2 linked regions of the Cecembia calidifontis genome follow. The protein of the gene in region 2 interacts with the protein of the main gene of each other region in a pairwise test. Links are inferred from orthologs where the notes say so. Each region holds a gene or a part of one and is shown on either strand. Other genes may lie near its edges.

What was found. The genes of interacting proteins can lie anywhere in the genome.
Region 1: the proteins of ruvC (region 2) and ruvA interact in binary tests that used the Escherichia coli proteins (3 or more experiments, as listed by UniProt). The link is inferred for Cecembia calidifontis from one-to-one orthologs.

Annotation. Positions count from the first base shown.
Region 1 is NZ_SGXG01000001.1:1,903,340-1,908,262, reverse strand. Bases 1-3,000 are described here. They hold ruvA (Holliday junction branch migration protein RuvA), read right to left. Parts: upstream 1,801-3,000; coding sequence 1,201-1,800; downstream 1-1,200. Other genes in these bases: BC751_RS08370 (NADP-dependent malic enzyme), read right to left, coding at 1,797-3,000; sov (T9SS outer membrane translocon Sov/SprA), read right to left, coding at 1-1,119. In the rest of the region: more of BC751_RS08370, read right to left, coding at 3,001-4,067; BC751_RS08365 (DUF4837 family protein), read right to left, coding at 4,091-4,923. UniProt on the Escherichia coli protein: The RuvA-RuvB-RuvC complex processes Holliday junction (HJ) DNA during genetic recombination and DNA repair.
Region 2 is NZ_SGXG01000001.1:4,556,800-4,565,317, forward strand. Bases 2,791-5,642 are described here. They hold ruvC (crossover junction endodeoxyribonuclease RuvC), read left to right. Parts: upstream 2,791-3,854; coding sequence 3,855-4,430; downstream 4,431-5,642. Other genes in these bases: BC751_RS19700 (glycosyltransferase), read right to left, coding at 2,791-3,833; BC751_RS19710 (porin family protein), read right to left, coding at 4,427-4,972; BC751_RS19715 (parallel beta-helix domain-containing protein), read left to right, coding at 5,199-5,642. Outside these bases: BC751_RS19680 (glycosyltransferase), read right to left, coding at 1-588; BC751_RS19685 (polysaccharide deacetylase family protein), read right to left, coding at 585-1,214; BC751_RS19690 (PP2C family protein-serine/threonine phosphatase), read right to left, coding at 1,217-2,428; BC751_RS19695 (hypothetical protein), read right to left, coding at 2,433-2,687; more of BC751_RS19700, read right to left, coding at 2,721-2,790; more of BC751_RS19715, read left to right, coding at 5,643-6,500; BC751_RS19720 (SO2930 family diheme c-type cytochrome), read left to right, coding at 6,505-7,632; BC751_RS19725 (porin family protein), read right to left, coding at 7,654-8,250; BC751_RS19730 (alanine racemase), read right to left, coding at 8,355-8,518.

The DNA.
Region 1 (4,923 bases), 2.7 Mb from region 2 along the record:
AAAAATCCGGGTCCCTTCGCCCAAATCCATAAAGGAAACAAAATTCCTTAATGTCTCGGTATTATTGGCCCTGTTCATGATGTAAACCTCCACCCGGGTGATATTTACTCCGGAAAGAATCTGAGGTATACCCCTTAGCCAGCGCTCATAATTGTCTCTAAAAAAGTGGGCCAAAAAAAAGTGTCTGTTCTCATCATAATTGGAACCCTGGATTTCAAACATCCTACCCTGTCCTCCAGCCTCAATGACAAGCTCATCTCTCCTTCCACGCTGGGTAGAAGCCACAGAGGTGACAAAAAGGTTACCGAACTGCATCTGGGTCTTTACACCAAATAAATTCTGGGCTCCATGAATCAGACTGTTTTGCACAGGCATGCTGACATTCCCTATCTCTATAGATTTGATGATATCTTCCTTGAAGCCCTGGTATTCTACCTTCAACTGATTCTGAAAGTCAAAAGAGTTGTTGGAGTCAAAGTTGGCTGCCATTCGCATCTTCTGACCCAAACTGCCATTAACTGCCATTTGGATCTGCTGATTGAAATTAAAATTGCCGTTTTGTTGCTGCCTGATAGGGATAGCCGGATTGTCTATTCTTCTGAAAATGGCTCCAAGATCCAGGTTGACAAAACCTGTAGGTACCAGTGTAATTTCATCTCCTCCAAAAATCCTGTCAAACTGAGGAGAACTGGTAAATGGAATCGAAATATCTCTTCCCGTTACGGGACTTTCTCCATCCATCCCTCTCGACCTGGTTCTCCAATACTCCTGCCTGACTTTGAATTCCTGAATTTTTGAAAACTCATCAAAATCATAGATTACTCCAGGAGTTAAAGAAGCAGAGTCCAGCTCATCCTGAATCCTATACTTCAAAGTGGAATCCATTTCCACTCTGATATTTTGCCTTAGTGAAGGCGAAGGATAAAATGGCGAATATTGCGGCCTATACGGATTTTGGTTGGGAAAAAGAGGATTTGTCCTAAGGCTTGGCCAAAGTAAGAAAGACGGTGATATCCTCCTTTTGTTGAGAGAGTCCAGCCTACTTACTGTCAAGGTATCTATAACAGTCTCCTGTGCAAAGGATTCCAAGGAGGGTAAAATAAAACACAGCAACAGCAAAAAAACTGATGCAAACTTTAAGATGGAATCTTTGAAAAAAAATTGACGCCCAAGCAAAAGACCAAAGATTTAAATTGTTGATTAAGGTGCCTTTAAAGATGCTTTAATTAATTCTTCTAAAGAAATTTCTGAACCTGTTTTTTTCAATACCGCGGCAATGTTTTTTTCAGCAGTAGCTTTTGGAAAACCTAAAGTAATCAAAGCCTGTAACGCTTCTTCTCTGATTTTATTGTTTGATTGGACAAAGCCTACTGCCGTCTGACCATGTTCTAACAGTGTATCTTTTCTAACTTTATCCTTCAATTCGAGTACAATCCGCTGAGCCGTTTTTGCACCGACCCCCTTTACATTTTGGATGGTACGGAAATCCTCCTGTACAATAGCACTTTCCAATTCTTCAGAACTCAGGGAAGAAAGGATCATCAATCCGGTATTAGGGCCAACCCCTGAGATGGAAATCAAATGCAAAAAAAGTCTCTTTTCATTCTCCTCTTTGAATCCATAAAGGGTGTGGGCATCTTCTTTGATATGCAAATAAGTGAGGAGCATAATATGCTCCTCATCTTTTATTTTTGAATAAGTCTGCAAGGAAATTTTTACATGATACCCAATACCCCCTACTTCAATAAGTACATAAGTTGGGTCTTTGTAAACCAGCTTTCCTTTTAGGTATGCAATCATAATTTTTCTTTCATTTGCGCATCCACCACCGCTATGGCTACCATATTAACGATTTCTCTGATGGAGCTTCCAAGCTGTAATATATGCACTGGCTTATTCATTCCCAAAAGAACAGGACCAATTGCTTCGGCATGTCCAAGTTCTGACAGCAATTTATAAGCGATATTACCGGAACTAAGATCTGGGAAAATCAAGGTATTTGCCTTGTTTCCGATCAGTGCACTGAACGGATAGTTTTCCTCCTGGATCTCCTCGTTCAAGGCTACATTGGCCTGCATTTCACCTTCTATGATAAGATTTGGATATTTTGCCTTTGCCAATGCTGTTGCTTTTGCTGTTTTGGCCGCAACTTCCCCTTTTGCTGAACCAAAATTGGAATAGGAAAGAACAGCGATTTTAGGTTCAATATCAAAGAACTTTACTCCTTCCGCTGTTAGCCCAATGATTTCAACCAGCTGTTCCGCTGTAGGGTTTACGTTCACTGTGGTATCGGAAAAGAAGAAAGGACCACGGTCTGTATTCATGATATACATACCTGCTACACGGTCAATGCCTTTTTTCACTCCGATCACATGAAGTGCTGGAAGAATGGTCTTTGGATAATCTTTTGTAAGGCCTGAAATCAAGGCATCTGCTTCTCCCAGCTCCACCATCATAGAACCAAAATAGTTCCTGTCCTTCATCAACCTATAGCAATCCTGGGGAGTAAGTCCTTTTCTCTTCCTTTTTTCAAACAGAATGTTTCCAAAGCGCCTCAGTCTTTCTTCATCTTCATAAGGATCTACAATGGTAACTCCAGACAAATCCAGCTTATTTGCTTCAATGATCTCATCAATTTTTTCTTTTCTACCCAAAAGAATCGGAATAGCCACACGTTCATCCCTTAGAATTTGGGCGGCTTTCAGGATTTTAACATTGTCTGCTTCAGCGAATACCACTCGCTTAGGATCTTTCTTGGCTCTTGTTACAACCCTAAGCATCAGCCTTTGGTCAATGCCAATTCTTTCCTGAAGCTCAAGATTATATGCATCCCAATCCGTAATTACATATTTTGCAACCCCTGATTCCATGGCAGCCCTGGCTACTGCTGGGGCAATAGTAGTTATCAATCTTGGATCAAGAGGTTTTGGAATCAGATAAAATCTGCCAAAGGCCATTTGCGTATCGCCATAGGCCTTATTTACTATTTCAGGGACAGGTTCTTTGGCAAGGGCTGCAATGGCTTTCGCAGCAGCTAATTTCATTTCCTCGTTGATGGTGGTAGCCCTAACGTCCAATGCACCTCTGAAAATATAAGGAAAGCCCAATACATTATTGACCTGATTAGGATAGTCGGACCTCCCCGTAGCCATGATCAGGTCATCACGCGTAGCCATTGCCAAATCATAAGCGATTTCAGGATCTGGATTGGCAAGCGCAAAAACAATTGGGTTCGGTGCCATCTTTAAGATCTGCTCAGGAGAAACTATATTCCCCGCAGAAAGCCCCAGAAAAACATCGGCTCCTTCAAGCGCCTCTGTTAAGGTATGAACATCTTTATGGGTTGCAAATTCCTTTTTGATCTCATCCAAATTTGGACGGTCCATCCTGATGGCTCCTTCTTTGTCGCACATCACGATGTTCTCCCTTCTCACCCCAAGACTCATATAGAATTTGGTGCAGGAAACCGCCGAAGCTCCCGCTCCATTGACCACCAATTGGATCTCATCTATCTTTTTCCCTACAATTTCAAGCGCGTTGATCAAGGCTGCACCTGAAATGATAGCGGTCCCATGCTGGTCATCGTGCATCAAAGGAATCTTCATTTCCCTTTTCAAGGTTTCCTCGATCAAAAAGCACTCAGGAGCTTTTATATCTTCCAGGTTAACCCCTCCAAAGGTAGGCTCCAGCGACTTAATTATCTGGATCAGCTTGTGCGGATCCTTTTCGTCAATTTCAATATCAAAGACATCGATGCCGGCAAACTTCTTGAATAATACACCTTTTCCTTCCATCACCGGCTTTGATGCCTCTGGACCAATATCTCCCAGTCCCAAAACTGCGGTGCCATTCGAAATTACCGCCACCAAATTACCCTTGGCTGTATATTTATAGACGTTTTCTTTATCATTGGCGATCTCTTTACAAGGTTCTGCCACCCCTGGGGAGTAAGCAAGTGCGAGATCTAACTGACTGGAAAGCGGTTTGGTAGGTACTACTTCAATTTTACCGGGTTTCCCTTGCACATGATAGTTCAGTGCATCCTCTTTACGGATTTTAATGGCCATATAGGTTTGTTTGTTAAATGATATCAGCTGGAAGATTCCGGTTTGGGAAGCACTTCCGTTGCTAACAAAATAGTTTCGATCTCCCGGATAGATTCTCTATGGGCTTCATTGGGATAATAAACGAATCCTTCCATGTAATAAAGTTTCCCTTTTTTATCATCCACAATCACATAACCCAGGAATGAGCCACCCATGCTAAGGTTATTGGTTTTCCATCCTCCGCGGATTTCGACTGCAAAATTATTGTTTATCTTGAAATTACTAAATACCGGAGTGGGATCAACCCGCTCTGTAACGAGATAAGAATTTCTGTTTGAGGGGTTTCCATAAATATGCATTTTTGTAATTTTTTCCCTCAGCTCCAGAATAGATTGGGGAAAGACCTGATCTTCAGACACATAATCTGTCTCGTAAAAAAACAGGCTGATATCTGGTCTGTCAGAACGGGGTGTAGGCTGCCTCAGCCACAAAAAATCACTCTCAGCTTTGGCAATCTGATAGGAAGCCGGCACATTGACACCTAAGCCCAGCTTTTCACCGGCCATTTTTGCAGCTGAATTTTTCCTGTTGAGCAGTAATTTGTTTAACCTGTCCCTTTCTCTCACATGAAAAAGGTTCTGTATTTTATTTTTATTTGCCCTTAGGTTTTGAATCAGCTCTTCTTCATTGTTGCCAAACAGGTACAAAACCTCCTGTCCAAGCGCAAACTCGTCTGCACTCCTCAAAAAATACAATGAAGGGTCATTGGCCGCTTTTTCTTTCGCCTCCTTGCTAAAAAGAGCGTTGATATTTTGGCTGGCAGCCCTTCTGTCATCAAATGTAGTAACATAAACGATATTGGTTGCCATTTTTAAAA
Region 2 (8,518 bases):
ACCCAAATCCCCTACTACCTTAACCATCCCTAAGGTAAGCCACCAATCCATAGCCTGCATCCTTTCAAAAATACGGCCTCCCTTTACTGTAGTAATGCCTGTTATTATCCCGGCATGGGTTCTGTCCCAGGCTTGGACCATTCTCATGGCCCATTGAGGATGGACCTGGCAATCTGCATCTGTAAATAGCAACAACTTTCCTGAAGCCAATTTGGCCATTTGATGGAGGGCATGGGCCTTACCGTTCATTCCAGTGTTTTTGGCTTCCTCAGTTTCAACATACTCTGCCATTTTCTTATTGGCACACCAAGATTGGAGGATTTCCCCTGTCCTGTCACAGCTATTGTCATTGCCAAGGATGATCTGAATTTTATCTTTGGGATAAATCAATTGCTCAAGAGCAGCTAAAGCTTGAGGTAAATTCTTTTCTTCATTCCTACAGGGTATCAAAATGCTTACGGATGGCCATTCTTTCCCAAAAAGCTTTTTCCCCCCATAATTTTTGAAATTTATGTTTAGCAAAATCAAAAGAATCGCATCCTGGATCAGGAGAAGCACCACAATAAGAATGGACAAAATAAGAATCATAATTTGGCTGTTTCAAAACCTTGATCATTCACAAAGTCAAGATAATCAGGCAATACAGCTTTGATAACTTTTTCGGTTTTTTGCTGGTCATGAAAGAGAATGATGGAGCCCTTTTTAGTATGCTCTTTGGTTTTTGAAAGACATTTACCAGGACTTTGTCCAGGGTCATAATCTCCTGAAATCACATCCCACAATACCACTTGGTAATGCTTACTGACTTCCTTAAACTGCCTTCTGGTAATTTTCCCATAAGGAGGCCTGAAAATACTTGGACTGAAGCCTGTTCTATTGCGGATTTCATCCTGGCAAAGCCGGATTTCTTCAAAATATTTTTGGTCAGGTGTCCCAAAACCATCCACATGATGATAGGTATGGTTCCCGATAGCATGGCCTGATTCATAAACCGACTTCGCTAATTCAGGAAACTTACCCACATTGTCCCCTACCATAAAAAAAGTTGCGGTCATTCCTCTTTTTGCCAATTCCTCAAGGACAAAATCTGTAATACCCGGTACCGGCCCATCATCAAATGTAAGGTACACCTTTCTATGTTCCCTAGATTTGTGCCAAACCATTTCATCAAAAATCTTTGGAACAAAGGAAGGAATATGATGCAACCAAACCATATTTATTGAAACCTTATTGTAAGAAGGGTGATATCATCTCTTTGTTCAGCTCCTTTTGAAAAATCTCCCATTTCCTGGAAAAACATATCATGGAACCGCTTAGGCGCCATACAGTTCTTGCTCTTAATAAATTGATGAAAACGCTGGTCTCCATACTCTTCCTCCTGAACATTGATGCTCTCTGTAAGGCCATCCGTGTAAAGATGAATGGTGAAACCCTTTAAGAATTCTCTTTTCCCTACTTCTATGAAAGGCAAAACTTCAAAAGCTCCTAAAATAGTGGTACCTGCACCAAGCAACTCTGTTCGATTTTCTCCCTCCCAGCAGAGTACAGGTGGATTGTGGCCTGCATTTACGTAGACCAGTTCCCTGCTTTTATAATTGTAATAGCCAAGAAAAAATGTGATAAACCGCTCCCCTTTCGTGTTTTCAAAAATGGTATAATTCAATTGTTCCACTACCATTTTCAGATCAGAGGTGCTGCGCAACAAAGTCCGCAATGCAGCCTGGAAATTGGACATCAAAAGCGCGGCAGGCATTCCTTTCCCGGAGACATCCGCAATACAGAAGAAAACTTCATCTTCTGACTTTTGTATCAGGTCATAATAATCCCCTCCTACTGTAGAATGGGGAACATAGGTTACTTTGGCTGCCAGTCTGGGCGTATTGGGCAAGATGGATGGAAGCAGCATACGCTGTACATTGGATGCAATTTCCACTTCCCTCTTGAGCCTTTCCTGTTCCAATTGCTTTTTGGCAAACTTTTTATTTTCCAATGCTACTACTAGGATATTGGCCAAGGCTTGGGTAAAATCCAGGTCCAGTTCCTCCTCTTCTGACTTTTTTTTAAGAAATAATACGGCCAATAACTTTTCCTTGTGATAAACAGGAAGATAGCTTTCCAGCTCGGCAAATGAATATTCCTTACCCACCTCTAATTTTAATTCACCCGTTTCCTTACTGTAATGGATATTCCCGAAAGGGATATGCTCGGGGACCCTGTTTTTCAGCCCATGACTGATCATCTTGTCATATCGCTCTTCCTGCACCATATAAAGCAAGATAGATTTGATATTCAAATGCACCAAGCAGGTAAACTTAAAAATATCCAATAGCACCGAGGCAGGCTTATTTTCATTGATCGCCTGGGTGATCTCCAAAAGGGATTTCAGCTCTAGTTCTTTCTTACGATATTTTACAGTCTGAATACTCATGCGGTTACAATCGGCCGTTATGGGCCATTAGCCCTTTTTTGGTAGCTAAAAAAAACATCCCTTTACCTTCGTCCTTAATGCTGTCTAAATCAAATATTTCATCATCTGGACCTTTTAGACACTTTATAAATGCTTTCTTGTACAGCGAATCCAAGACGGATAGGAGTTGTTCATCTTCCCAACCCATAGTCTCTTTGAGGTAATCAAAATGTTGCACAAAATACAATTCATCCAAAAGATCAAACTCTTCGTCGGTCATGTCCATCTTATTACAGCCCTAAAATTAACTGAATTAAGAGGATTTTCTTCCCTTCCACTCAAATTTTCCAAATAATGCCTTTACACCTACTGCAATCACATAAAATGGGTGCAAAAAGCTGGAACCAAGATAAGCTGAAAAGGATTGTTTCAATCCGAAATGATTTAAAATGGCTCCCAAAGTACCCATTTCAAATGCAATTTTCATTCCCCAGATATACAAAAACAATACCAATCCCAACCATCCTTGAAGAAGCAATCCCCAACTTGAAATAAAAATTAATTGGACCAGGAAGGGAACCATTGTAAATCCAACATGGGGAATATCACCCTTGTGAAGATTCCATTTTGAAGCCCATCTTGACCTTTGGCTGAGCAGCCTGTTCCAGCTTTTTTCAGCCTTGGTCAACACAATGTTATTTTTATGGTAAATACAGGAATCTTCCCCGAATTTTTGAACTATCTTTTTCAACAAAAATTCATCATCGCCGGATAGATGATGCCGGTTATCCTCATAGCCATTGACGGAAAAAAAAGCGTTTTTCCGATAAGCCAAATTGGCAGCACTGCACATTATTGGGCTTTTCAACTGAAAACCCAATCGCGTCACAGCCAGGATACTTGCCCATTCGATTTGTTGAAATTGTTGTAAAAAGTTTTCTTTCTCCCTACTTATCACAGGACCGGCCACTAATTGAACCGATTCAGAGGCAAAGGATTGTAAAAAAACCTCCACCCAATCTTCTGGTAAAAGACAATCTGCATCAGTGGTCAAAATAAGCTCACCGGAAGCATGATTTATCCCGGTTTCTATCGCTGCCTTTTTCCCTATACCCTGTGAAACCAAAATCAAAAATTGTAGATCCAAATCTTGGTTTTTCCTCGTATAACGTGCCAATAATTCCCTTCCTTCATCCGTACTGTGGTCATCAACAAATATCACTTGAAGCGGCCTGTGGTTCAAGCGAAGGATGGACTGAAAAACAGCTTCCAGATTCTGTGATTCATTTCTAAAGGGCAAAAGGACAGTTACCGACTTTTCACTAACCTTGGTAGAATCTGGGGTATTTGATTGCAACCAGCCATGTTTCAGCCATTTGAGAAGGCCTGCATAAAGTATTGGAAACAACAGGTAAACAGTTACCATGATTTCGATTATCTTGCGGTGATGAGTAAAGAAGGAAAAAAAGCGACAAAGGAAAAAATTATTTTAGGAATAGACCCGGGTACCAATATCATGGGCTATGGATTGATTTTGGTTGAAGGGAATAAATATAGCCTTATCCAATTTGGGGTGATACACCTTAAAAAATACAGTGGCCATGAACTGAAACTGAAGAAAATTTTTGAGCGCATTACCGGATTGATTGACGAATATCACCCGGATGCGGTTGCTTTAGAGGCCCCTTTTTATGGAGAAAACGTCCAATCCATGTTGAAACTTGGCAGGGCACAAGGTGTGGCGATGGCAGCGGCCTTAGCAAGGGAAATTCCTATCGCCGAATATTCACCCAAAAAAGTGAAGCAATCCGTCACCGGAAATGGAAACTCCTCCAAAGAACAGGTGGCAGAAATGCTAAAGACGCTGTTACATATCAAGGAAATCCCTAAATTATTGGATGCCACCGATGCTTTGGCAGTAGCCCTCTGCCATCATTTTCATGATGGGCGCCTGCAGACTAGGGGAAGGTCTGCAGGCTGGAAAGCTTTTTTGGAGGAAAACCCGAACAGGATCAAAGGTTAGAATGATTTACCCACAGAGATTTTAAATACCCTGTTCTTCACGTTCTGATCAAAATAATTGAGACTTAGCAAACCTAAATCATAAGACAGCTGAACATTCAGATCATAAGGCAATTTTACTCCGGCACCGATTACTGCAGCTAAATCATAACCCCTGAGGACACCAGTGTTTTTGGAATTAAAGTCTCCTTCTTTGTAGTTTCTGGATAAGGTCAATGATCCTTGAGGCCCTGCAAAAACATTAAAAACATCCTCAAAATGATACTTTACCAGAACCGGAATATCTAGATAATTTACATTTTCTTTGATCTCCAGGCTGTTTGATTTAAATCCTTTTTGGGAATAGAAAATACCCGGTTCAATGCTGAAATCTGAGTTAAATTCATATCCGTAATAAGCGCCAAGGTGCATCCCAATTCTGGATTGAAAATCAAAACCCTGAAAATTGGAGATATTGGCCCCGGCCCTTACACCAAATTGTGCAAAAACCTCAGAGGATGCTGTTATGATAAGCATTAAAGAAATGAAAATGATTTTTTTCATAGGTCGGTATTTTTTAAGGTTTAAGTTCGCTGACATTCAGAAAAGATGTTGAACTCCACTTTTCTCAAAAGAAAGGCCAAAGTAAAAGAATGATTGCTTAACTTGGATAAGAAGAGTCGATTTTCTTTTGCAGTTTTTCGTCAACAACAAAGAGAACCAGCCTATTGGAATCCAAAGAGAAATCGCATATTTTTAACTAATTCCTTTGAATTGATAAACCTGTGCTATGAAAAAACTAAATTCTCTGTCCTTTTTTGTTTTTATGATCACTGTTAGTTGGCTTGGTTTTTCCTGTTCCAATTCAACTACCGAAATGAGCTTTGACTCAAGCAAACTTAGAAGGGCATCTTCCGATGAAATTGAAAAGGTTGTTGAAGCAATAATTCTGGCCAAAGATGGAGATATCATAGAAATTCCAGAAGGTTTTTACAGTTTTAAAACCCAACTGATCCTGGACAACAAAAACAATATCCAGATCAAAGGTCAGGGTATGGACAAAACAGTACTGTCCTTTAGGGAGCTAAAAACCGGAGGGGAAGGGGTCAAATTGGTGGGTAATGATATCCTAATCCAGGATTTGAGTATTGAAGATGCTCCTGGAGACGGGGTAAAAAGCCAACATTCAGATGGTGTGACCTTCAGAAGGATCAATGTTACCTGGACCAATGGTGACAAATCTAAAAATGGCACATATGCCATCTATCCGGTACAATGCAAAAATGTAGTAATTGATGAATGCATAGCTTCCCATTCCAAAGATGCGGGAATTTATGTAGGTCAGTCCGAAAACATCATAGTGAAAAATTCACTGGCCTTCGGAAATGTGGCAGGAATTGAAATAGAAAACTGTGATAATGCTGAAGTTTTTGGAAACACCGCAAGAGACAACGCAGGAGGTATCTTGGTATTTAACCTACCCGGACTGCCGAAATCAGACGGAAGAGGGACAAAAATTTATGACAACAGCGTTTTTTCCAATAACCACATCAATTTTGCCACCCCACTGGGGGAAGATCCCAATGGCAATACCGTCACAATGATCCCTCCAGGATCCGGAATTATTCTTTTGGCGGCCAAAGATGTGGAAATTTACAATAACCGGATCCATAAGAACAAAACAGTGGGTATAGCCATAGCCAACTATCATATCACTGGCTTCCCTATGGATGCCCCTGACTGGTCTCCGTTTACCTCTAATGTCTATATCCACAGCAATGACTACAAAAGAACCTGGAGATTTCCCGATCTCAGTAAAGAGTTTGGACAATTGATTTCCGTTTACAATGCCCATGGAAAGGGCAAAACACAGGATATTATTTATGATGGTTTTTTTGATAAATCCCTAGGTTCAACTATTCAATCCAACCCTATGAATATTTGTTTGCAGGAAGACGCAATCAAAAGCCTTCACTTCACACTTTTTGACCTATGGGAAGGAGAAGAAAACATCAAAGCCAGCAAAGATTACAGCCCATTTGTCTGTAAAACCGAAGTTATCACAGATGTAAAACACCTTACCAGCCGCTAAAACCATGTGGAATAAATCAGCTTTTTTATTCTTTTCTGTCTGTATTGTGACCCTATTGGGCTGTTCCTCAAAAGAACCCATACAGGAAGTTCTTTGGGATGCGTCTCAAATCAGAGATATCGAATTACCCCCCAAAAAAATCCAAGAAATAAGCTTAGATGCAATACCTTTTGAAAAATTATCGGATTATGGCCTTTTCCAAGGCATCCTTAGAAATTTAGAGCCAAATGAAGGGGTATTACCTTATGAACCGGCCTCCTCTCTTTTTACGGATTATGCTTTCAAATCAAGATTTATCTGGATGCCGAAAGGTAGCTCCGCATTCATCAATAATGATACGGAGGGAACAATTGAATTTCCAGACAATACCATTTTGATTAAGAATTTTTATTATCCAATTGATTTCTCAGAACCTGAAAATGTTAAAAGAATTGTAGAAACCCGGCTAATGGTCAAACAAAACGGGGCTTGGGAAGCCTATCCATATATCTGGAAAGACGACCAAAGCGATGCAATCTACAAAGTAGCCGGTGCAGAAAAAACAGTCCATTGGAAAGACAAAAATGGAGATCAACAAGTGATCAACTACTTGGTTCCCAACAAAAACCAATGCAAAAGCTGCCACAATTCCCATGAAACAATGACTCCAATCGGAGTAAAAACCAAGCATTTAAATCATGCTATTGAATTTGGGGATGGGAAAAAAAATCAACTTGTCAAATGGCAAGAATATGGTTATCTCAAGGAACTTAAAGAATTGTCCCTTTATCCCGTAATGGCCAATTACCAAGATGAAAAAATTGACCTGGAGCTGAGAGCTAAAGCTTATCTTGATATCAACTGTGGGCATTGCCATCGGCAGGAAGGACCCGCAAGTACCTCCGGGCTTTTCCTGAACTATGAAGAAACAGATCCCCTCAGATTAGGAATTTACAAAACACCGGTGGCAGCCGGATTTGGGGCCGGCAGTTTTAAATTTGATATTGTCCCCGGAAAAGCCAACGAGTCTATTTTGACTTATAGGATGGAAACCAATAAGGTGGGAGCTGCCATGCCGGAAATCGGCAGGGTCACAACCCACCAAGAAGGCCTGGCATTGATCAAAGATTGGATCAATGCCATGAAGCCTTAATATGGTGGAATTCTCAAACTTTTAGAAGGTATATCCTAACGATATCTGAAAACCTCTGTTAAACACATCTACATTGCTGTTTTTGAAAACAGGGCTTAGTCCATAATTGTAGGTGCCTTGGACATTTAGGCCTTTGGGTAAGTTATAGCCTATTCCCAGAACCATGCCAAAGTCCCTTTCCCTTACATTATCGGTATCAAAGCTGATCGTGGACCCAAAAAGATCCCCCTCAAATGTTGAGGAAGTCAAAAAAGAAGCTTGAGGCCCTCCAAAAACATTTAATCCTTCTGTAAGGTGTAGCCTGAGCAAAACAGGGATGTCCACATAGTTCAAGACAGCCCGAGAATTGACAAAATCATTATTCCGGGTTCCTTTCACAGAATAATAAACACCCGGCTCCAATGCGATCACACTGCCAAAATAAAAGGAATTGTACAACCCCGCATGAAAACCGGTTCTTTGAGAATAATCATCCTCAGCAATATCGCCTCCCCCAAATGTAGAAAAATTGACACCACCCCTGACACCAAAACCGCCCCTATCTCTCTGACTACTCTGAGCATGGGAAATAGAAACTGAAATGATCATTGTCAACACAATCAAACTTAACTTTTTCATAAGAAATAATAATTGGTTCGGGCTGGTTAAAACCAATTCCATGCCAAGAAGGAATTACCAGGTGTTATTCAACTATTTTTATAAAAATTTCACCAGTATTTAGTTTAAATTACCACCTTATCCACATAGCTTGAGTTAAGGATACCTAGGGCTCCCATATATTTCATTTCAAATTTTACCGTATCTCCAACCTGGTAATTTTTTGGATTTTCACCCAGATTCAATATCAGCATATCGGAACTTGCACCTAAAATTTCAAATTCCCCAT